DNA from 2 places in the Mesorhizobium sp. BR1-1-15 genome. Region 2 is predicted to be linked to the other one. Evidence: predicted binding sites of a transcription regulator. Region 2 holds the regulator's gene; the other holds the start of a gene.
The links. The regulator LexA, encoded in region 2, represses DNA repair genes until DNA is damaged. The targets are predictions, from matches to a motif close to TGTTCNNNNTGTGTTCNG.
Positions count from the first base shown of each region.

Region 1: a site for LexA is predicted at 2,920-2,937, ahead of parE (DNA topoisomerase IV subunit B). Genes of this name have one in related genera too.

Region 1 covers NZ_JAIUIF010000008.1:42,116-54,237, forward strand. The annotation lists gene LB541_RS15595 (CpaE family protein) at 1-44, opposite strand, end outside; gene LB541_RS15600 (hypothetical protein) at 69-338, opposite strand; gene LB541_RS15605 (type II and III secretion system protein family protein) at 343-1,782, opposite strand; gene cpaB (Flp pilus assembly protein CpaB) at 1,845-2,771, opposite strand; gene parE (DNA topoisomerase IV subunit B) at 3,007-5,064, shown strand; gene LB541_RS15620 (FUSC family protein) at 5,103-7,169, shown strand; gene LB541_RS15625 (DUF2336 domain-containing protein) at 7,171-8,295, opposite strand; gene LB541_RS15630 (MaoC family dehydratase) at 8,447-8,899, shown strand; gene LB541_RS15635 (HpcH/HpaI aldolase/citrate lyase family protein) at 8,899-9,780, shown strand; gene LB541_RS15640 (methyltransferase family protein) at 9,784-10,458, opposite strand; gene LB541_RS15645 (flavin reductase family protein) at 10,661-11,269, opposite strand; gene LB541_RS15650 (nitroreductase) at 11,270-11,854, opposite strand; gene LB541_RS15655 (hypothetical protein) at 12,009-12,122, shown strand, end outside.
Region 2 covers NZ_JAIUIF010000006.1:165,930-178,051, reverse strand. The annotation lists gene kynU (kynureninase) at 1-124, opposite strand, end outside; gene LB541_RS13465 (TetR/AcrR family transcriptional regulator) at 121-798, opposite strand; gene lexA (transcriptional repressor LexA) at 1,266-2,009, shown strand; gene LB541_RS13455 (ComEC/Rec2 family competence protein) at 2,003-4,453, opposite strand; gene gltX (glutamate--tRNA ligase) at 4,557-5,981, shown strand; gene gltA (citrate synthase) at 6,164-7,492, shown strand; gene lpxB (lipid-A-disaccharide synthase) at 7,556-8,734, opposite strand; gene LB541_RS13435 (LpxI family protein) at 8,727-9,626, opposite strand; gene lpxA (acyl-ACP--UDP-N-acetylglucosamine O-acyltransferase) at 9,613-10,446, opposite strand; gene fabZ (3-hydroxyacyl-ACP dehydratase FabZ) at 10,460-10,924, opposite strand; gene lpxD (UDP-3-O-(3-hydroxymyristoyl)glucosamine N-acyltransferase) at 10,917-11,975, opposite strand; gene bamA (outer membrane protein assembly factor BamA) at 12,052-12,122, opposite strand, start outside.

The sequences.
Region 1 (12,122 bases), on a different contig from region 2:
GTCGATATGAGCAGGATTTTCCTGGTCTTGATGCCGTTTGCCATTACTTGTCAGCCTGTGATCTCGGATCAATTGTCGGCGCTGGCTTGCGATGCCTTGGCGCTGGCCGCCTGCTCGGCGGTGGCGGGTTCCGTGCTGCCGCGCTGGGCAGGCACGAGAAGCCTGGTGTTCTGGACGCCGTATTTCCAGGGATCGACCATCTGCATGACGGTGTTGGCGGCCTGGGCCTCCCCGGCGCCGCTCGTCACGCCTTCGCTGCGCACATAGTCGTCACTCGTGCATCCGGCGGTGAAGCCGGCAAGCAGCAAGGCGACGCTCGAGCTCAAGACCAGACGCATGGCTTCAGTCCTTCGGCAGGTCGAGGAAATGCCCGACTTTGGTGGCGGGAGCGGCACGCGCGGCGCTGCCGTCAGCCAGCGCCAGCGCGCGATTGGTGTCCGACGCCCTCACCTCCTCGGTGTTGTTGAGGAAATAGTCGACATTGCTGGCAGGCTGCGTGCCATCGGTCGGCTCGGCCATTTTCTTCGACGGATCCACCGGCTTGACCAGGTAAGGCGTGACGATGATCACCAGGTCCGTCTCACGCCGCTGGTAGGATTTCGACGAGAACAGGGCCCCGAGCACAGGCATCTTGCCGAGGCCCGGTATGCGCGAGGTGGTGATGTCGTTCTGCGACTGCAGCAGCCCCGCGATCATGAAGCTCTGGCCGTTCTTCAGGTCGACCGACGTCCTGGCGCGGCGCACGATGAAGCCGGGCACCGAGATGCTGCCGATATTGTAGGAAGCCGACGCGTCGATCGAGGAGACTTCCGGCGCGATGTCGAGGCTGACCAGCCCGTCCTTCAGAACCGTGGGCGTGAAATCCAGGCTGACGCCGTACTTCTTGTAGCTGACGGAAATCTTGCCGTTGTCTTCGGAAACCGGGATCGGAAACTCGCCGCCGGCCAGGAAGCTCGCGGTCTCGCCGGACCGGGCGATCAGGTTCGGCTCGGCCAGCCGACGAGCCAGGCCGCGCTCTTCCAGTGCCTTGATGGCGATGTCGATGGAAACGCCATTCGACAACAGCTTGCCGATGATCTCGCCGGTCCCCGCCGGCTCAATGGTGCCGGGAGCAATCGTCACGTCGCGTCCGCCCATGCCATAAGCGAAATTGGCGCTGTATTTGGCGCCGAGGTCCTGTCCGGCCTGACGGTTGATCTCGACGAAGCGGACATTGAGCTGGACCTGCTGCGAGGACGAGATGTTGACCGAATTGATCACCTCCTCATTGCCGGAGAAGCGGGTGGCGATCTTGTTGGCCTTTTCGGCGGCGACCGCGTCATCCGCCTCGCCCGACAGCACGACACGCCCATTGGCGGAGCCGACCTTGATCTTGGCGTCCGGCACGCTGGCGCGGATGGTGTCGGCCAACTGGTCGGTATCGAGCGTCACTTCGATGTCTACGGTGCCGACGAGCTGCTTGTTCTCGTCGAACAGCGCAATGCCAGTGGTGCCGAGATTGTTGCCCAGCACATAGAAGGATTTGTCGGTCAACGGGTTGACGTTGGCGATCTCCGGATCGCCGATGACGATCTGGTAGAAGGCCGCGCTCGTCATGATCGTCTTTGGCTTGCCCTTGGCGACCTTGATCGAGGCGTTCTTGGTCGCCGAGACATAGACGATGTCGTTGTCCGCCCTGGCCGGGCCGGCGAAGATGCCGGCCGCCGCCATCGTCACCGCCATCGCCATCGCCTGCGCGACGTGCAACCGGCCTGTCGTTCGATATTGAAGTTGCCTGAACATTGTTCCCGTCCCGTCCGGTCCCCACCGGTCCTGCTCTGGTTCCACTCAGGAACCTGATATTCCTATTTCTGGTCCCGCGCAGGAACCTGATATTCCTCGGCCGTCGTTCCACGCGTCACGATGACCGTCTTGAATTTCGGCTTCTCAGGCTCCTTTGCCATGGCGTCGAACAGCGAGCCGGCCGCGGCCTGCGCCTTGCCCGCCACCGATCCGCCAAAGGAGGAGATGGTGGTGACACCGTCCTTGCCCTCGCCGCCCTCGCTGGCGGAGCGAAGCGACAGCGACAGCGTGCCGACAGTGCGGGCCAGCGCCACTTTCTGCGCGCCTTCGGTGGTCACCTCGATGGTTATGGAATTGGCCACCTGCGGCGTCGTTTGGCGCTCGTCGGCGCCCTGCCCGACGCTCAGTACCTTCGCGTCGGCAACGACGATCTCTGAGGTGATGGTCGAACCGGCGGCGCCTTGCGCATTCTTGGCCACTTCCTGGATTTCGCCGGCATCGCGCGTCAGCACGACATCGACCCGGTCGCCCGGCGTGACGAAGCCGCCGACGCCCGCGATCTCGTCGGTGCGGATGGTGACGGCCCGCATGCCGGGCGTCAGCATGTTGGAGAGCGTGGCGCGGCCATTCGGGCCGGACAGCTTTGTAAGCAGCACCGGTTCGTTGACCTCGATCGGCGACAGCACCACGCGGTTGCCGTCCCCGAGCAGTCCATCGATGGTGGCGAAGGCGCCCTGCGGCAGCGAATCCTGCGGCCACGGAATTTCGCTGAGTTTCGCGCGGTCGAGATCCATGCCGTACCGCAACGGTGCATTCGCCACCACGATGGTCTTGAATTCGACCGTCGGCGCGGCGGGCGCCGCGATCGACGCGGTTTTCTCCTCGGCGTCGGCCCTGGCCTGGCGCTTGACCCAGAAATCCGCGGCAAAGATCGAGATCGCGCCGAAAACGGCGGCGATGCCGATCATCGTTATGGCCTTGCCCCTCACGCCCAAACCCCTGATGCCCGTAGTTTCTTGTTATGTTGGCTCACGCTAGGCGGCATTGTTAAAGAATCAGGAATCTTCTCGCTGGCTATCCGCCTGATTTCCGCCGGCTTGGTTATCGAATGGTTTTAGGATAAGAGGGGGTTAATCCCCGAACGTAACAGGAACCTCCGTCGCTTGGCGCTGAAAAGCGTGGCAGTATCGGCGGGTGATTCGCAGCTTGGGCTCTATGGCAGGCATGGACGACAACAACGATCTTTTCGGCAATCTGGAGAAGCAGCCGCAACCGGTTCGCACACCGGCGCGTCCGGCCGATCCGCTGGTGCAGGCGGCAGCCAAGCGTCCGGCGGCGTCTCGTGACGGCTCAGAGGGCTACAGCGCCGCCGATATCGAGGTACTCGAAGGCCTGGAGCCGGTGCGGCGCCGTCCGGGCATGTATATTGGCGGCACCGACGACAAGGCCATGCACCATCTGTTCGCCGAGGTCATCGACAACTCGATGGACGAGGCGGTTGCCGGCCATGCCACATTCATCGATGTCGAGCTTTCGGCTGACGGCTTTCTCACCGTCACCGACAATGGCCGCGGCATTCCCGTCGATCCGCATCCGAAGTTCAAGAAGCCGGCGCTCGAAGTGATCATGACGACGCTGCATTCGGGCGGTAAGTTCGATAGCAAGGTCTATGAAACCTCGGGCGGCCTGCACGGCGTCGGCGTCTCCGTGGTCAATGCGCTGTCGGATCATCTCGAAGTCGAAGTCGCGCGCGGACGGCAACTTTACCGGCAGCGCTTCTCGCGCGGCATTCCGGTCAGCGGCCTCGAGCATCTTGGCGAAGTTCACAACCGGCGCGGCACCAGGACCCGTTTCCACCCCGACGAGCAGATCTTCGGCAAGGGCGCCGCGTTCGAACCGGCGCGGCTCTACCGCATGACGCGCTCGAAAGCCTATCTGTTCGGCGGCGTCGAAATCCGCTGGACCTGCGATCCCTCCCTGATCAAGGAAAAGGACACCACTCCGGCCAAGGCCGAATTCCATTTTCCCGGCGGCCTCAAGGACTATCTGAAAGCGTCGCTTGGCGACGAATTCCAGGTGACGCGCGAAATCTTCGCCGGCAAGAGCGACAGGCAAGGCGGCCATGGCTCGCTGGAATGGGCAGTGACCTGGTTCGGCGGCGACGGCTTCATCAACTCCTACTGCAACACCATCCCGACCGGCGAAGGTGGCACCCACGAGGCCGGCTTCCGCAACGTCTTGACGCGCGGCCTGCGCGCCTATGCCGACCTCGTCGGCAACAAGCGCGCCTCGATCGTCACGTCGGAGGATGTCATGATCTCGGCGGCGGGCATGCTGTCGGTGTTCATCCGCGAGCCTGAATTCGTCGGCCAGACCAAGGACAGGCTGGCGACGATCGAGGCGATCCGTATCGTCGAGACGGCGATTCGCGACCCTTTCGACCATTGGCTGGCCGACAATCCGCAGGAAGCGTCGAAGCTGCTCGAATGGGTTATCGCACGCGCCGACGAGCGGGTACGACGCCGCCAGGAAAAGGAAGTATCGCGCAAGAGTGCGGTGCGCAAGCTGCGCCTGCCGGGCAAGCTTGCCGATTGCACGCAGAATGCGGCCGCCGGCGCCGAACTCTTCATCGTCGAAGGCGATTCGGCCGGCGGCTCGGCCAAGCAGGCTCGTGACCGCGCCAGCCAGGCGGTGCTGCCGCTGCGCGGCAAGATTCTCAACGTCGCCAGCGCCGGCAACGACAAGCTGGCCGCCAACCAGCAGATTTCCGATCTGATCCAGGCGCTTGGTTGCGGCACGCGGTCGAAATACCGCGACGAGGATCTTCGCTACGACCGCGTCATCATCATGACCGACGCCGACGTCGACGGCGCTCACATCGCCTCGCTGCTGATCACCTTCTTCTACCAGGAGATGCCGAACCTGGTTCGCGGCGGACATCTCTACCTGGCGGTGCCGCCGCTCTATTCGATCCGGCAGGGCGGCAAGGTCGCCTATGCGCGTGACGACGCGCACAAGGACGAATTGCTGCGCACCGAGTTCACCGGGCGCGGCAAGGTCGAGATCGGTCGCTTCAAGGGCCTGGGCGAAATGATGGCCGCGCAGCTCAAGGAGACCACAATGGACCCGAGGAAGCGTACGCTGCTCCGGGTCGATGTGATCGATGCCGAGGCCGCCACCAAGGACGCGGTCGATGCGCTGATGGGCACCAAGCCGGAGGCTCGTTTCCGATTCATCCAGGAACGCGCCGAATTCGCGGAAACGGAAGTGCTGGATATCTGAGCGCAGGCCGGTCGATCAAGGCTTGCGGAGACGCGCGTGTGAGCTGGCAACGGCTGAAAGGCTATTTCGAAGCGGGTCTTGCCGGGCTGACACAGCCGACCCGGTCGGACTGGATTTTCGCCTTGCGCACGGTCTCGGCCGGCCTGATCGCGCTTATGGCCGCCTACGCCCTCAAGCTCGATCACCCGCAATGGGCGATGATGACGGTGTTCATCGTTGCCCAGCCGGTCGCCGGCATGGTGTTGGCGAAAGGCTTTTATCGGTTGCTCGGCACGCTGGCGGGCGGTGTTGCCGCAATTGCCATCACCACTGTCTTCGGCACGAATCCCTGGGTGCTGGTGACGGTGCTTGCCCTATGGATCGGCCTCTGCACCTTCGTCTCGTCGCTGCTGCGTAACCCGGAAGCCTACGGGGCGGCGCTGGCCGGCTATACCGCGATGATCATCGGCTTGCCGGCGTTTGGCCAGCCGCATCTCGTCGTCGACCTCGCGGTCGCGCGCTGTGCCGAGATCGTACTCGGCATTGTCTGCGCCGGCCTGACCAGTCGGCTGATCCTGCCCAAATTAGCCAGCGAGGCCATCATCTCGCGGCTGAAGCGCAGCATTCTCGACCTTGCCACCTATGCCGGCGGCGCCTTTTCCGGCGGCGACACGGCAATGCTTTCCGGCCTGCACCGGAAGCTGGTCGCCGACACCCAGACGCTCGCCGAGATGCGCGCCTACGCCAGGCTGGAGGCCCCGAGCTTCGCGCCGCGCGCCCATCCGGTCCGGCGCACCATCGGACAACTGCTTTCAGCCCTGTCCGCGGCCCGCGCGCTGCATTCACACGCCGCACCGAAGAACGCGGCGCTCATTCCGGTGCGCTCGGAGCTGCAAGCCCTCGTCACTGAAATGGCGGCGACGCCAGGCGCGCTCGACGACACGGCGCCCTGGCTGGCACGGCTCGACGCGATCGGCGCCAAAGCAACGCAGATGCCCGACGCCTTGGCCGACCAGGACGGCGACAGGGTCGGCACCGTCACCCGGCTCACCATCGCTGCCGATTTCGCCGAAGCGCTGAAGCAGGCCCTGCGCGGTCTCGATGCCTTGCGTGCGCCCGTCACGCGGCCTTCACGCGAACGCAGGCCCCCGGCGCTGGTGGTACATCGCGATTATCACGGGGCGAGCCGCAACGCGGTCCGCGCGGCACTTGCAACGCTGCTGGTCGCCGCTTTCTGGCTGACGACGAGATGGTCGGAAGCCGCCGGCACGGTCATTCTGGTTGCCGTCGTGTCGAGCTTGTTTGCCGCCCGCCCCGATCCGGTGCGGGTAGCCTGGGGGTTCTTCCAGGGAACGCTGTTGGCTCTGCCCTTTGCCTTTCTCGTCGGCCAGATCGCGCTTCCCGTTTTTCCTGGTTTCGGCTGGTTCATGCTGTTCGTCGTACCGATCCTGGTGCCGGCGGCGCTCGCCATGGCCAATCCCCGCTATGTCGGCGTGGCGACGGCCTTCGCCATCAATTTTCTTGCTTTCCTCAGCCCGCACCAGGCGATGACCTACGACCCGGGCCCGTTCTTCGCCGGCTCGGCCTCGATCCTGGTCGGCATCCTTTTGGCAATCGGCGTCTTCATCATCGTGCTGCCCGCCGACCCATGGCTCGCGGCGCACCGCATCGTGCGGGCCATGCGCGAGGATCTGGCGCGGCTTTGCCTGCACGAGCGCGTGCCGAGGCGTTCGGCCTTCGAGAGCCTCGCCTATGACCGCATCAACCAATTGATGCCGCTGGTGCAGACCAGCGGCAGGAAGGGTGAAGCGGTTCTGGGCGGCAGTGTCGCCGCCGTCACCGTCGGTCTGGAGATCCTGCGGCTGCGTGCCGCGCAGCAGGCGCACGCGGTTCCGGCCGAGACGACGCTTTCGATCGCCAACTTCCTGCGTGGACTGGCACGCGAACTGCTCTTCCGCGCCCCGGGCGACCCGCAGACAGCCACCATTGCCGTCGCCCGGCAGTATGCCGCCGGCATCGCTCAGCGAAACGCCACTGGTGAAATGCTCCAGATTGCGGCGTCACTACGGATTATCGCGGCGGCGATGGAGGATTTCCCGGATTTTTTTGCCAAGGATAAAGGCTAAGTTAAGCGGCGGCAATCGCCAGCGCATGGCCGCGCGCATTTTCACGCAACGCAGCGAGATGGATCGACTTGATCAGCGCGGCGAGATCGCCTTCCGCGGACTGTCCGCCCAATTCCTTCAGCATCAGCCAGCTGACTTCCTGCACGCCGGCGACGCGCTTGCCGTTGGCGACCTCTCGCCAGATTTTCAGCGCGCGCAAGATGACCGCGTGCGTGGCGGCAGCCAGGCCGGCACTGCGGAACAGCGCCTGCAAGGCCACGTCGTGTCCGCCGGCCAGCAGCGCCCTCACTCTTTGGGCGGACTGCTGGCTGAGCGCGACCAGCGCCGAGCCGAAGAAGTCGACCTTGCCATGCGCGATGGTGCGGATGAGGAAGCTCGCGGTGAGATCGCCGCGTAGCCTGAGATGCTCGATCAGTGCTGCATGCTCTTCCTGGCGCGTGCTCTCGATCAGCGTCACGCAGGCCTTAACGCAGGCGTCGCGCATGACGCGGTCGGCCCGGGCGGCTCCCATCAAGGCCATGACCAGCGGCGAGGTCTTGAGCATCTCACCGAGCTTGACGAGCAGCATGTGCCGGCAGTCGGCGGGCAGGCGTGAATCCGATATAAGCGCCTCGCGCACCAGCGGCAGATGGCCGTGGCGCTCGGCCATGCGGCGAAAACTCAACGAAGCGACATCGGCCCCGCTGTTGGCCAAAAGCACGGCGCAGGCCTCCGCCTCGCCGATCTCTGCGATAGCCGCCGACAGCGCCATCGAGACCAATGGCCGATCGGCGATCAGTTTTTGCGTCGCCTTCGGACCTGAAGCCACGCGATCGATCAGGTCTGCGTCGGTAAGCAGTGGCGATCGCGTCAGCACGACGCCGGCGACTTCCGGCTGGTCGGAAGCAAGCGCGCTGATGATCTGGGGCGGTGCGTGATGGCTCATGGACAGCGCCTCGGCCATCGCCAGCCGTACCTTCGACGATGCGTCGTCGAGCAGCAAGGTCAGCGCCGCCTCGGCGGCGCAGCGATCCTCGAACGGCAATTCCGCGTCGACATAGGCGCGGGCGAGCGCGCTTGCCGCCGCGGCGCGCTCCGATACCCTGGCCGTGTAGATCCATTTCAGGAAATGCGAGACAACAACCATACCGCCTGCTTACGCCCCTTGCCGGAAGGTTTCCGACCCCGTGCCGGACGTTAGGACGAATTGGTTTATGAAGCGTTCACCATGTTTGTTAACTGGCTTGCGAGCGCTGGATGCAGCGCCTATCAACCGTCCAGCAGCGGAGGAGAATGAAATGGCTGGGCTTTATCTCGAGGAGTTCGTCGTCGGCCATGTCTTCCAGCACACGCTGCGCAAGACTGTCACCGAAAGCGACAACATGCTGTTCTCGGTGATGACGCTGAACCCGCAGCCGCTGCATATCGACTTCGATTTCGCCGCCAAGAGCGAATGGGGCAAGCCGCTGGTCAACTCGCTGTTCACGCTCGGCCTGATGATCGGCATTTCGGTTAACGACATCACCGTCGGTACGACGGTCGCCAATCTCGGCATGAAGGAAACGGTGTTTCCGCATCCGGTCTTCCATGGCGACACCATCCGCGTCGAGACCACTGTCGTCTCGGTGCGCGAATCCAGGTCGAAGCCCGATCGCGGCATCGTCGAGTTCGAACATCGGGCCTATAACCAGAACGGCGACCTCGTCGCCAAATGCACGAGACAGGCCATGATGCTGAAGAAGGTAGCCTGATGCGTTCGCTGCTGTTCGTTCCCGGCGATTCCGAGAGGAAGCTGGAGAAGGGCTTTGGCGCCGGCGCAGACGTGGTCATTGTCGACCTCGAGGATTCGGTGGCGCCCCAAAACAAGGCATCGGCGCGAATGACCGCGGCGCGCTTCATCGCCAGCCACAGGGCGAAAACAAGGTCGGCAATCTACGTCAGGGTCAACGACCTTTCGACGGGATTGACGGACGACGATCTTGCGGCGCTTATCCCGGCAAAACCCGACGGCGTCATGCTGCCCAAATCGGCTGGCGGCCAGGATGTCCAGCACCTCTCGGCAAAGCTCAGGCTGCGCGAAGCGGAGAACGGCCTGGCCGACGGCGCGACAAAAATCCTGCCGATCATTACCGAAACACCGGCGGCCGTGCTGGCGGCGGCGAGCTACGCCGGGGCAAGCGCGCGACTTGCCGGGCTGACCTGGGGCGCGGAAGACCTGTCGGCGGCGATCGGCGCGCGCACCACCCGCGACCAACATGGCCGTTACACCGAAATATTCCGCTTCGCTCGCGCCATGACCATTCTCGCCGCCGGCGCGGCGGAAGTCGCGGCGATCGACACCGTCTTCCCGAATTTCCGCGATATGGCGGCCTTCGAGGCCGAATGCAGGGAGGCCGAACGTGACGGCTTCACCGGCAAGATGGCGATCCACCCTGATCAGGTGCCGGTCATAAACGCCGCCTTCACGCCCTCGGTGGAAGCGGTGCAACAGTCGGCGGCAATTGTCGCGGCATTCCAGGCGGCGGGAAATCCCGGCGTCGTCGGCATCGACGGCAAGATGTATGACCGGCCGCATCTGCGGCTGGCCGAGCGGCTTCTGGCACGCGCCCGGGCAGCCGGAATCTCCGCCTGACCGCTACCAGACCAACGGGATCAGGCGGTAGCGGACATGGGCCGCATAGTCGTCATAGCCGCGCAGGCCGGTGCGAAGCGTTTTTTCCTCGATGAATGTGCGGATGGCCAAGAGAACGATGAACACGACGACCAGTGCCAGCCCCCACCAGGAGCCGAGCAGGAGAGCCGTGCCGGCAAAGAAGAGGATGGCGCCGGCATACATGGGATGGCGCACATAGCTATAGGGACCCGTTGTGATCACTTGCTGTCCGCGCTCCGCCTGGATCTTCACGACGGGCGCCGCGAAGCTATTCTCCAGCATCGTCAGATAGCTGATCCATAGTCCGACCAGCAGAACCAGCGCACCGATCGCCTGTACCCAGACCGGAACGACGGACCAGCCGAAGCGGTAGTCGAAACCCATGAAGGCCAGCCAGGCAAATATGCCGAGCAGGAGTATGCTCAACAGAACCTTGTCGGCCGCGGTCTGGTCCTTCTGGATGGGAGAGCTCAGCCGTTCGTTCATCAGCCCGGGATCGCGCCGGGCCAGCGTCACGCCAAGGGTCAGGCTCAGCCCGGTCATCACCGCCAGATATACCCAGGCTCCCGGCCAGGTCAGCGTACCCGCTGTCAGGAAAAGCAGCGCGCCCATTGCGCCGAACCACACGAACGTCTGGAGGATCAATCTCGAGACCATGATCAACCTTCCATGATATTTGCCGTCCGCATTTACCAGCAACAGACTACCGCCGACCCTCAGCGGACTATCGCCCATCCCGCGCCTGGACGAAACGGTCCTGGTGTGCAGAAGGTTTCGTCATGCCGCGTCATCAAGCTCAGGGCGCGTCGTGATGACGGCTCGCGGCAGGAAAGCACAGTGACTGGGCGCCCCTTGCGGGCTAATCCTTGCCCCAACGCGGCCGGCGCATCGAAAACACTTCGTTGACGCTGGCATAGTCCATGTAGCCGAGGCGAGCGACATTGCCGGCCTTGCTGATATCGAACAGGCCGTCTTTCAGGTAGGCATCGTCAATATGCACGCCGATCACTTCGCCGGCCACGACGACGGCGCTGGTCGGCGTTCCGTCCAGGGCCTTTGGCCGGAACACTTCGGTCACCTTGCATTCGAGTGCGGCGGGTGCGGCCGCCACGCGCGGCGGCGCGACAAGACGCGACGGCGCCATGGCGAGATCGGCATAAACGAACTCGTTGACGCCGCGCGGCGCGTCGACCGACGTCCGGTTCATCTTCTCGGCGAGATCGCGGCCGACCAGATTGGCGACGAACTCGCCGGTCTCCTGGGCGAAGGAGGCGCTGTCCTTCTCGCCCTCGGAGGAAAACCAGACGATGAAGGGCCTTGTCGAAACGGCATTGAAGAAGGAATAGGGCGCGAGGTTGATCTCGCCGGCCCCGTTCAGGGTCGAGATCCAGCCGATCGGGCGCGGCGCCACGATCGCCTTCGACGGATCATGCGGCAGTCCGTGCCCCTTTGACGGCTCGTAGAACACTTACCCCGCCCAGGGCCCGGCATAGTCCGCATAAAGCTTTGCCGGATCGGGGCGCGGCCGCTCCGGCGCCGGGCCGCCATAGGAGCCGATATGGACGAAGCCGATGACGCGCTCTTGCGGCGCCAGCCCCAGGATCGCCCTGCCTTCCGGCACGTCTGAATACCAGTTGCTGATCATGTTGGTGCCATAGCCCAGTGCGTTGGCAGCAATCATCAGGTTCATCGCCGCCATGCCGCCGGACAGGAACATCTCCCATTGCGGGATTTTTGGATTTTCCTTCGGCACCGACACCACGCCGATGACCAGCGGCGCGCGCGAGAAGCGCGCCAGCTCCTGATTGCGGCGGCCATCCGGTAAAGGTCCCTCCCGCTGTTCGGCAAGGGCCGCCAGCTTCCTGCCGATTTCGATGCGGGCATCACCGCGATAAAGAATGAAGCGCCAGGGCTCGAGCCGGCCATGATCGGGCACGCGCGTGGCCGCGGCGATCATCGTGGCGATCTCGGCGTCGCCGGGCGCGGGCTCCTTCAAGTCCGGTATCGGCGCTGAATTGCGGGTCAGCAGGAAGTCGATGATCGGGGACGCCATGGGCGCAAGTCTCCTAAATTCGATTTTGAGCTGAAGCGCGCCATGGGAATGCGGGGCGGCTCGGGCATCGACGCGGGCGCGCCAGGCTGGAGAGTCGTATCGGTCAGACTCTTAAGCCTTGAAATTGCCACCGCCATGGGCTTCAACGCAAGGCATGTTTGAGGGGACTTTGCGTCTTTTCCTGATCTGGGTCTGCACCCTGCTGCTCATGGCGCCGGTTTCCTTTGCCGTGGCGCAGAATGTGGATGGCGTCAGCGACCTGAAGCTT
Region 2 (12,122 bases):
CGCCCAGCGAATTGCCGTCGAGATAGATCACCCCCTGGGGCAAGGTGAAGCGGTCACGCATGGCACGCAGCGGATCCGCGGTGTCCATTGCCTCGATCGCTGCGAGATCGGGAATTTTGCTCATGGTCGCGATGTTCCTCGGTGAGAAGAGCGCCCTGGAAACGGGCCGGCTGTTTTGCCGCCCGGGCAAGGGCTGGCCGCATAGAGGCGCAAGAACAGGGTGAACGCCCGGTTCGATCTTTGCTCGATTTCCGCCCGAGGCAGTTCCTCGAGCACCCCAACGATCCGGCGAACCTGGAGATCGCCGATCAAAAGACTGATGTAGATGTCGGCGGCTTCGGCAGGATCGTCACAGGCGATCAGGCCGGCCCGACTTGCGGTTCGAAGCAGGTCGCCAACAAGCGGCATTATGGTATTGCGGCCGAATTGCGCGATCGATTGGCCAAGCGTGCCTGTATCGTTGACGTCGCCGGCCGCGGCGCGATTGAGCGCCACCGCCTTGTCGCCCGTCACGAGGGTCAGCAGGACTGGCCCGAGCAAGTTCAGGGTTTTGAGCGGATCGCGCGCCTGGTGAAGGGCGTCCTCCAGCAGCTTCCTTGCCTCTCCCGCATTGGCTTCGATCAAGGATCGAAACAGGGTCTGCTTGTTGCCGTACCAGTTGTAGAGGGTTTCGTTCGAGGCCGATGCCCGCTTGGCGATAGCAAGCAGGGAGGCGCTCTTGTAGCCGGTTTCCCGGAGCACCGCATAGGCGGCCTCCTCTATCCGTTCGCGTCGCGCGGCCTGCTTCGGCGTGGTCATTGGTGTTCCTCTTCGAAAACCGTACATTATTATACGGTTTCGTCAAGCGAACGGGAAGCAAGGAGCGAGCGAACGCAGCCCATCGCGACCAGTGGTGGTGCCTCGTCGTTTTCCGGCAGGAAGTTGGCATTTTGGTTTCGTTTCGTTCACGAGCCGCAGGGGTTTCTAATCCGCCCAAACGCACCCCGCACCTGCCGGTCACCCAGCTTGCAGGCTTGTGCCAAGAGTGGAGACCGGTCGGGCCACAGGCCATTAACCAAAATAGTTTCAAAGGGCCCGGGAGCGCATTGACGACGGACCGCGCTGGCAGGATGCTGGCTGCGGGAGGGCATTTCGTTTCCGTCGCCTTAACAAATTCATTAAACTTTAAATGGTTGCGGAACACAACTGGAACAGATAGTGTTTGTTCTGGGTTTGTTTTCTGATTCTGGTTCCAGACCCTTCGTGCAATGCCTTTGGGGGCCGCCATGCTCACGCGCAAGCAACATGAACTCTTGATGTTCATCCATGAACGGCTGAAGGAAAGCGGCATTCCGCCGTCCTTCGACGAGATGAAGGAAGCGCTGGACCTCGCCTCCAAGTCGGGAATTCATCGGCTGATCACGGCGTTGGAGGAGCGCGGCTTCATTCGCCGCCTGCCCAACCGGGCGCGCGCGCTGGAGGTGCTGCGCCTGCCGGACTCGATCGCGCCGGGTCTTAACGCGGCAAAGAAGTTCTCCCCGAGCGTCATCCAGGGCAGCCTCGGACAGGGCAGCAGCCCTAGCCGGCAGATCAAGCCGGCGACGTCTTCGCGTCTGCCCGCTGTCGGCAATGACGACGATGCGGTTTCAGCGGTGTCGATCCCGGTCATGGGTCGCATCGCAGCGGGTGTGCCGATCGACGCCATCCAGCATCAGACGCATTCCATTTCAGTGCCGCCTGACATGATCATGGGCGGCGAACACTATGCGCTGGAGGTCAAGGGCGATTCGATGATCGAGGCCGGCATTTTCGACGGCGACACGGTCATCATCCGCAATGCCGACACCGCAAGTCCCGGCGAGATCATCGTGGCCCTGGTGGACGAGGAGGAAGCAACGCTGAAGCGCTTCCGCCGAAAGGGTGCTTCGATTGCGCTCGAGGCTGCCAATCCGGCCTATGAAACACGTATTTTCGGACCGGACAGGGTCAAGGTGCAAGGCAAGCTGGTCGGCCTGATCAGGCGCTACTGAGCGGGGTCGGCGGTGGGCTTTTCGGGTTTACGGTAAGGCGGCAGTCCCCTTGCCTCGCGTGAGAATTTTCGCTGTTCGTGCCAAGGCCGATATGGCCTGTCGACGGCAAAGCTGACCCGTGCCGGTGCCGTCGCCGATTGCCGGTCGAAGAAGACGGCGGCACTTCCCTTACGAGCGAGCTGCCGCTTGGTGATAACGAGAACCAGCGGATTGTGGCAGGGGTCGTAGCCCGCGGGGTCGTTGATGACGATCAGATCCGCATAGGAGCAGGCCCTCCAGGCGTCCTTGCGATCCTCCACCTGCGCGATGATCGCCCCCGAGGTATGCCGGGCCATGCACAGGCCCGTGAAGCAATAGAAAGGCGCTCCCGCCGGAAGTTGCGCGGGATCGAAGATGTCGAACTGTCGGTCTCCGCTGTCGAACAGTTCCGGCGCAACGATGGTTTCGGACTTCAGCGCGCGTTTCCAATTATCGACGGTGAATTCGTTCGGGCGCGCCCGGTTGATCGCGAGCTCGCCGCCGCCGATCGGCAACGCCACCAGGCGGGCATCCTCCGAAATCAGCACGTCCGGCGTGCGCGTGTCCGAGACGGTCAACAGGCCGGCGAGCGCGAAGGGAAGTGCCGCCAGCCGCAGCCATGTCGTGGCCATCGTCGCGATGACCAGGGCGATCGCCACCAGAAGGACGGATTGCTGCGAAATCAACCCGACCGCGTCGACCGGCGAGCGTTGCGAGATCCATCCTGATATGGCGATCATCGCGGCCAGTCCCTTGCCCATCAGATAAAGGGATGGTCCATCGAACCCGAACGGCATCAGCAGCGCGCTGGCAACCGCAAGGAACATCACGACAGAAACGATCGGCATGACGGCAAGATTGGCGAACAGGCTGAGCGGCGACACGCGCTGGAAATGCCAGATGGCGAAAAGCGCCGTGGCGCTTCCCGCGATAATCGAGGTCATCGCCAGCCCACCTGTCGCCAGCAGCAATTTTCGCGTCAGCAGGCCAGGCAAGGTCCGTTGCGGCGGCGGGGTCCGCGCTTTGTCGGCTTTGCGATCCGACCAGCCGGCATAGGCGCCGACCAGGGCCGCGGTGGCGGCGAACGACATCTGGAAGCTCGGCCCTACCACCTCGTGCGGCGACACCACGATGACGGCGATCGCCGAAATAGCCAGATTGCGCATGGTGAGTGCCGCCCGATCGAACAGAACGGCGATCAGCATCACCGCCAGCATGATGAAGCTGCGTTCGGCGGCGACAACGACGCCCGAAATGACGAGGTAGGCGGCGATCGAGAAAAGTGCCGCCGCGGCCGCGTATTTCTTGACCGGCCGGCGGGAGGAAAAATTCGGGAACAGCGCGAAGCCGCCACGCAGCAGACCCATGACCGTGCCGGCGACCAGCGCCATGTGCAGCCCGGAAATTGAGATGATGTGGTAGATGCCGGTGCGTCGCATCGCTTCATTGATCTCGTCGGGAATCCCGGCGCGCACACCCACGATCAGCGCCGCGGCGATCTCGCCCTCGGCACCGCCGATGCTGCCCCTGATATGGTCGGCAATGCTTTCGCGAGCACTCTCGATGGCGGCTGAAAGGGCGGCCCACAGCGGCCTGTCATCGGCTGAGACGATTTTGGGGTTGCCGAGAAAGAAGCCGCTGGCGCCTATGCCGGCGAAGTAGCTGTCGAAGGAAAAGTCGTAGCTGTCCGGCCGCACCGGTCCGGTCGGCGGCAACAGCCTGGCATAGCCGGTCACGAGCGAACCGGCCGTCACTTCAGCCGGCACCTTGCGTGCCGAAAGGCGAACGCGCTCCGGCGCGTAGAGTAGTTTCGGCCGCGCGGTCGATGTCACATCGATGGTCAGCCGGATGCGCCCGGTCTCCATCTGGTCGACCGAAACGACGCGGCCGGTGATTTGCGTGGAGATTTCCGAGCCCAGCATCCGCGTTCCCGCTCGCCACGTCTCGACTTTGCCGGCGAGCATGCCGAGCGCGCACAACAGCGCCGCCATGAAGCACAGATGCGTTTTCGGCCATGAGCGTGAAACGAGCGCGCACAGCGACATCAGGATCGCGACCGCGACAGGCTTGGCAAAGCCCGGCTCCGCCGCCAACGAAAAATACGCAATCGATCCGCATGCCAGGAACACCGGCACGAGCAGGAAGGCTACGCCCCGATCGAGTTCGAGCTCGGACGCTCTGGCCACGCCGTTGCGCAGACGAGGCCACGAGGCACGGCCGAACTCACGGCGCAGGCGCTCGGCCGCGCCGGCTGCGGGGACGCCGGGCGGCGTGGAAACATCCGCCGGCGGCGACTTGCCCGGCTGCTGTAGGGGCGACAACGCCAGCGGCAATGAGGCGGGCGCGGGCGTGGCAAAAAAAGAGCGTTCGCTGACGCCGGCAACGACGTCCTCGCCTTCCTCCGCGCCCCTGCCCGCTCCAGCCATCGGGTCTGCCCCTTGCGCCCTCGACACCCTATGCTACATGAACGCGCGACGCGCGAAAGTGCGTGTGATCCGCACCCCGCTCCAGACGTTTCCCGAGAGTTGTATGTCCGACAAGGTTGTCACCCGTTTTGCCCCCTCGCCCACCGGCTACCTGCACATCGGCGGCGCGCGTACGGCGCTCTTCAACTGGCTCTACGCCAAGCACACCGGCGGTACGATGCTGCTGCGCATCGAGGACACCGACCGCGAGCGCTCCACCGATGCGGCGACAGCAGCCATTCTCGAAGGACTGACTTGGCTCGGCCTCACCTGGGACGGCGACGCCGTCTCGCAGTTCGAGCGCGCGCCGCGCCATCGCGAGGTGGCCGAGGAGCTGGTGCGCATGGGCAAGGCTTACTACAGCTACGAGACCCCTGCCGAGCTTGAGGCAATGCGCGACGCGGCGCGGGCCAAGGGCCTGCCGCCGCGCTATGACGGAAGCTGGCGTGACCGCGACCCTTCGCAGGCGCCTCCTGGCGTCAAGGGCGCGATCCGCATCAAGGCGCCGACCAAAGGCGAGACGGTGGTGCATGACCGTGTCCAGGGCGACGTGCGCTTTCCCAACAAGGATCTGGACGACTTCATCATCCTGCGCTCGGACGGCAATCCGACCTACATGCATGCCGTCGTCGTTGACGACCACGACATGGGCGTCACCCACATCATCCGTGGCGACGACCACCTGACCAATGCCGCCCGCCAGACCGTGATCTACAACGCCATGGGCTGGGATGTGCCTTCAATGTCGCACATACCGCTGATCCACGGCGCCGACGGCGCCAAGCTGTCGAAGCGGCACGGCGCGCTGGGCGTGGAGGCCTACCGCGCCATGGGCTACCTGCCCGAAGCGCTGCTGAACTATCTGGCTCGGCTCGGCTGGAGCCACGGCGACGATGAGATCATGTCGATCCAGGACATGATCGCATGGTTCGACATCGGCGATGTGAACAAGGGCGCCGCCCGCTTCGATTTCGCCAAGCTGGAGGCGCTGAACGGCGTCCATATGCGCCGCATGGGCGATGCCGAGCTGTTCGATATCTTCATTGCCACCTTGCCCTATCTCGAGGGCGGCCCGGCGATGGCCGCACGCCTCGACGACAAGAACAGGGCGCAGTTGCTGGCAGCGCTGCCGGGCCTGAAGGAGCGCGCCAAGACGCTGGTCGAACTTGTCGACGGCGCCGCCTTCCTGTTAGCCGCGCGGCCACTGCCGATCGACGAAAAGGCAGCCCTGCTGCTCAATGACGAGGCGCGCAAGATTTTGCGTGGCGCTCGCGACGCCCTCGAGGCGGTTTCAGGCGACTGGACGGCGGCCTCGACTGAAGCCGCGATCCGGGACTATGCGACGGCCGGCGGCCACAAGCTCGGCGCCGTCGCCCAGCCCTTGCGCGCCGCCTTGACCGGCAAGAGCACCTCGCCCGGCGTGTTCGACGTTCTCGCCGTGCTTGGTCGCGAGGAGAGCCTGGCGCGCATCGCGGATCAAATCGATTAGGAGCAATCTGGCCCAAGAAGATTGGCATTGAAAGGCGCGTTTCGCAGTGCAACATTGAGCCTTGGCCCAATCTGGCACGCACTTCCTAAAATGCGGTCGCGAATACGCGCATTCGGTGACTTCGACGTGTCGCTTTGCAGAATTTGCCTTTGCCGGCATGAGGAAACAAGAAGGAGTTTGCAATGACCGAAGCTGCGACAAGACGGGAACTGGGCGGCAAGACCCAGGAAGCCACGGCAAAGCTGGAATTCGCCGGCAAGACGCACGAATTCAAGGTGCGAAGTGGTTCGGTCGGGCCTGACGTCATCGACATCGCCACGCTGTACAGCACCACCGGCGCCTTTACCTACGATCCCGGCTTCACTTCGACGGCAAGCTGCGAGTCCGAGATCACGTTCATCGATGGCGACGCCGGCATTCTCCTGCATCGCGGATATCCGATCGACCAGTTGGCCGAACATGGCGACTTCCTCGAAGTCTGCTATCTCCTGCTCTACGGCGAACTGCCGACCAAGGCGCAGAAGGACGATTTCGACTACCGCGTGACGCGCCACACCATGGTGCATGAGCAGATGTCGCGCTTCTTCACCGGCTTCCGCCGCGACGCGCATCCGATGGCGGTGATGTGCGGCGTGGTCGGCGCGCTGTCGGCCTTCTATCACGACTCCACCGACATCTCGGATCCTTACCAGCGCATGGTGGCGTCGATGCGGTTGATCGCCAAGATGCCGACGATCGCGGCCATGGCCTACAAATACCATATCGGCCAGCCCTTCATTTACCCGAAGAACGAACTGAATTTCGCCGCCAACTTCCTACACATGTGCTTTGCCGTGCCGTGCGAGGAATACAAAATCAATCCGGTCCTGGCGCGCGCCATGGAGCGCATCTTCATCCTGCACGCCGACCACGAGCAGAACGCTTCGACCTCTACCGTGCGGCTCGCCGGCTCGTCTGGCGCCAATCCGTTCGCCTGCATCGCCGCCGGCATCGCCTGCCTGTGGGGCCCGGCGCATGGCGGCGCCAACGAAGCGGCGCTGAACATGCTGGGCGAGATCGGCCATGTCGATCACATTCCGGAATTCATCGCCCGCGCCAAGGACAAGGACGATCCGTTCCGGCTGATGGGCTTTGGCCACCGCGTCTACAAGAACTACGATCCGCGCGCCAAGATCATGCAGAAGACCGCGCATGAGGTGCTGGGCGAACTCGGCATCAAGGACGATCCGCTGCTCGACATCGCCATGGAACTGGAGAAGATCGCGCTCACCGATCCCTATTTCATCGAGAAGAAGCTCTACCCCAATGTCGACTTCTACTCCGGCATCACGCTGAAGGCGCTGGGCTTCCCCACCACCATGTTCACCGTGCTGTTCGCCGTCGCCCGCACCGTCGGCTGGATCGCGCAGTGGAAGGAGATGATCGAGGATCCGCGCCAGAAGATCGGCCGCCCCCGCCAGCTCTACACCGGCGCGCCGGAGCGAGACTATGTGCCGATCGCGAAGCGGTAAAAAGGAAGAAGTGAATAAGTGAGTAGTCAGTAGTCAGTAGGGAAAGAGCGGTAATCCTACTCACTACTCACTACTCACTCTCTTGATATACCCCATCACCACTTGCGCGGCGATGTCGCCTGACGGCTTGGCGGTTGTCATGCGCCGCGCGATCTCGGCGAACCCGTCCTTCTGCCATCTGCGCATGCCTGTGTCGGCGAACAGCGCTTCGAGTTGGCGGGCCAGATTGTTCGGCTTGACATACTCGTTGTAGAATTCCGGGATCAGCGCCCGATCCGATATCAGATTGGGTAGCAGCGCCGACCAGACCGAAACGAGATATGGCGCCACGATGCGCGCAACAGGGTCAAGCCGGTAGCAGGAGATCATCGGCACATCGGACAGCGCCAGTTCAAGCGAAACCGTGCCGGACGCGATCAGCGCCGCGTCAGCCTTGCCGAAGGCCTGCCACTTTCGCTCAGGGTCGAGGATGATCTCGGGCTTCTCGTCCCAGCGAGCGACCGCCGAGCGCACGACATCGGCGACATGCGGCACGGTCGGCAACATCAGCCGCAGGCGATGCCCGCGTGCCCGCAGCATCGACACGGTCTCCCCAAACGGCTCGAGCAGCCGCCGCACTTCGCTGCGTCGCGAGCCGGGCAGGACGAGCAGCGTCTTCAGGCGATCCGGCGAAAGATCCCGCGGTTGGGCCTGCGTCCTGGCTGCCGAGAGCACGCCCGCGTCATGGGTGAGGCGATGTCCGACATAGGTCCCTGGCGGTCCGCCGAGCCTGCCTAGCTCCTTCACCTCGAACGGCAGGATGCAGAGGATGTGGTCGACATAGGGCTTCATCGCCACCGCCCTGCCCGGCCGCCATGCCCAGACGCTGGGACAGACATAGTGGATAATCGGGATGGACGGGTTGGCCGCGCGCACTTTCCTGGCCACGCGCAGCGAAAAGTCGGGGCTGTCGATGGTGATGAGGCAGTCGGGCTTCGCATCCGCGACCGTGCTGGCCAGCTGGCCGATCCGCCGCATCAGCCGCGGCAGGTCACGCAAGATGGCGCTGAAGCCCATGAGGGCGATCTCTCCGGCGTCGAACGGCGAAACCAGCCCGAGCGCCTGCAGATGGCGGCCGCCGAGACCGACGATCTGCACCTCGCGCCCCGTCGACTGCTTGATCGAGCGCACGATGTCGGCGCCAAGCAGGTCGCCGGATTCCTCGCCGGCCACGATTGCGATCTTCAGCGCCTTGTCAGCCATGCGCCGGCTCCGCCGCTGGCAGGCCGACGATGAACAGACCGAGCGCGTTCGCCCGCGACAGCGTTGCCGGCCCTTCCAGGATCAGCGAGCGCCCCGCTTCGACGGCAATGCCGGCAAGCCCCGCCGCATACGCTGCTTCCACCGTTTGCGGCCCTATCGACGGCAGGTCGGCCCGCAGCTCCTGGCCGGGTTTGGCGCATTTGACCAGCACTCCGCGGGTCTTTCCGGCAAGCCTGCCATGGCCGCGCAGCGCGCGCGCTCTTTCGAGCAGGCCGCTCGTGCCTTCGATGCCTTCCAGCGCGATGGCCCGGCCTCCGATCGCAATCGCCGCCTGCCCGATATCAAGCGCGCCGATGGCCTTGGCGGCCAGCCTGGCCGCCTCGATGTCGCGCCAGTCCGATTGCTTTGGTTTCGCAGCGGTCAGCGTGCCTTCGCCGGCGGCCAGTTCGGGAACGACTTCATGCGCGCCGACCACTTTGATGCCCCGCTTCTCCAGGCCGCGTGTCACCACCTTCAAAAGTCCGTCATCGCCGCGCGCCAGCGCCATGATCACCGACGGCACGATCGCCAGCAAGCCGAGGCTAGGACGGATGTCGGTCAGCCGGGGCCTGCGTCTGATTTCGCCGGCAAGGACCACATGAGTGATGCCGTGGCGCTTCAGCGTCGCCACCAGTGAACCGATCTGCTCAAGGGCGAGGCTGTCGTGTTCGTATCGGAGCAACTCCTGCCGGCGGTCGGCCTCACCTTCCATCAAGAGGATGAAGGGCGGGTAGCCATGCGCGGCCAGGCCTTGCGCGACTTCCACCGGCAGGCTGCCACCGCCGGCGACGATGCCGACCCTGGCCCCCGGCGAGAGAACGAAATCCGCTGCCGCCGCCTCAGTCTTCGTCATCGCCGTCATCGCCATCGCTCCCCTTGAGCGATGGCACAGCATAGTGCCGCTTGCCGCGACTGGAGATGAAATCGATGATCTTCATGGCGGTCGGTGACGTGGCGAATTCCGCCTTGGCGAATTCGATGTTCTCGCCAACGGTGCGCGAGCGGTCGAATATTGTCTTATAGACCCTGCGCAGCAGATAGATCTCGGATCTTGGCAGACCGGAGCGCTTGAGCCCGATGATGTTGAGGCCGCGCAGGCTGGCCCGATTTCCCGCCGCCATGGCATAGGGAATGACATCACCCACAAAAGCCGAGCACCCGCCAAGAAAAGCGTTGTCGCCTACCCGCACGAATTGATGAACGGCGCTGAGACCGCCGATATAGACGTTGTCGCCGATTTCGCAGTGTCCGCCCAGCGTCGCGCCGTTGGCGAAGGTGGCGTTCTTGCCGACGACGCAGTCATGGGCGATGTGGGCGTAGGCGAGAAAATTCCCATTGTCGCCGACCGTCGTTTCGCCGCGGCTGGTATCGGTGCCGACATGCATGGTGACGCCTTCGCGGATCGTGCAGTTCTCGCCGATGACGAGCGTGGTGCGGCCGCCCTTGTGCTTGGTGTTCTGCGGCGGCCCGCCCAGTATCGCCATCGGATAGACCTTGGTCGACGCGCCGATCGTCGTCGCGCCTATCACCGAGACATGGCTGACCAGTTCAACGCCGTCGCCAATCACGGCATCTGCGCCGACATAACAGAGCGGTCCTATGCGGACGCCTTGGCCGATTTGAGCGCCTTCCTCCACGACGGAGGAAGGATGGATGGATGTCTTGATTTTCATAAGCATTCGATTGTCAGTCGCCGGTGACCATCATGGCTGAGATCTCAGCCTCGGCGGCCTTGTTGCCGTCGACCAGGGCTTCACAGGCGAATTTGAGCAGGTTGCCGCGTTTCTTGATTTTCTTGACATGGATCTTCAACTGATCGCCGGGAACGACCGGTTTGCGGAACTTGGCGTTGTCGATGGTCAGGAAATAGACCAGCGACGGCTTTTCAGTGCGAAGACTGCGGATGCAGATGGCCCCGGCAGTCTGTGCCATCGCCTCGACGATGAGCACGCCCGGCATGACCGGCTGCTCGGGGAAGTGACCCTGAAAATGCGGCTCGTTTATGGTCACGTTCTTGATGCCGGTGGCGGATTCGTCGCCATCAATGTCGACGATGCGGTCGATCATCAGGAACGGATAGCGATGCGGCAGGAGCTTCATCAGCCCCAATATGTCGACTGCTTCCAGCGTCGTCCCGGTGATGTCAGCCATTGCTCCCCTCGCCCTGTTTGCGGGTCCTGGCGAGCTTGCGCAGCATGGCTATCTCGCGCATGGCTTCCGCCATCGGCTGTGCCGGATAGCCGCCCCAGATCTCGCCCGCGGGCACATTGCTCATGAATCCGCTTCTCGCGGCAAGCTTCGCGCCCGACCCTATGGTCAGGTGATCCGCAAGCCCGACGCCGCCGCCCATGGTGACATTGTCGCCCACGACGACGGAACCGGAGATACCCGAAAGTCCGGCCACGATGCAGTTGCGGCCGATGCGGACGTTATGCGCGATCTGCACGAGATTGTCGATCTTGGTGCCCTGGCCGATGATCGTATCGGACATGGCGCCGCGGTCGACCGTGGAATTGGAACCGATCTCGACGTCGTCCTGGATGATGACGCGGCCGATCTGCGGAACACGTTCCGGCCCCTTGGCGCCGGCAACGAAGCCAAAGCCGTCCTGGCCGATCCGGGCGCCGCCATGGATGATGACGCGGTTGCCGATCAAGGCATATTGGACGCTGGCGCCCGGGCCGATATAGCCGTCACGCCCGATCTGGCAGGAACGGCCGACGACGGCGTGAGGCGCGATGACGGTGCCGGCGCCTATGGACACCGCAGGACCGATCACCGCGCCGGCTTCGACGACGGCACCTTCCTCGACATGTGCGCTCGGATCGATATGGGCATGCGGCGAGATACCGGTTTCACCGGTCATTGGCCCCGGGGTCGCCGCCGTCGGAAACAGCAGTCGTCCGACCAGCGCGAATGCCTGTTGCGGACGGGGATGTACAAGGACGGCGATGGCGGCAGGCGCCTTGCCGGCGAACTCCGCCGGGCACAGCACAGCGGCAGCCCGCAGCGACGGCATCAGCACGGAATTGCGTTTGCCATCGACGAAAACGAGCGCATTCTCGCCGCCTTCGTTGGCAGGCGCCAGCGCGTCGATGAAAACGCCGGACTGGCCGGAATCGACAAGCACCGAGCCGGTCAGATTCGCGACTTCGCCCGCCGTATACCGGCGTGATGGCGCGAAGAACACCGGATCGGTCATTCCAGAAGCTATATCCAGCTAGATCGGAACATTTTCTCCCGGATCTCAACGACCCGGGAGCATCGTCATCCGCCGGTCAGAAGCGGGTCGATATGCCGAAGTTGAATTCCTGCACGTCGTCCCTCGCTTCCTTCTTGACCGGGATCG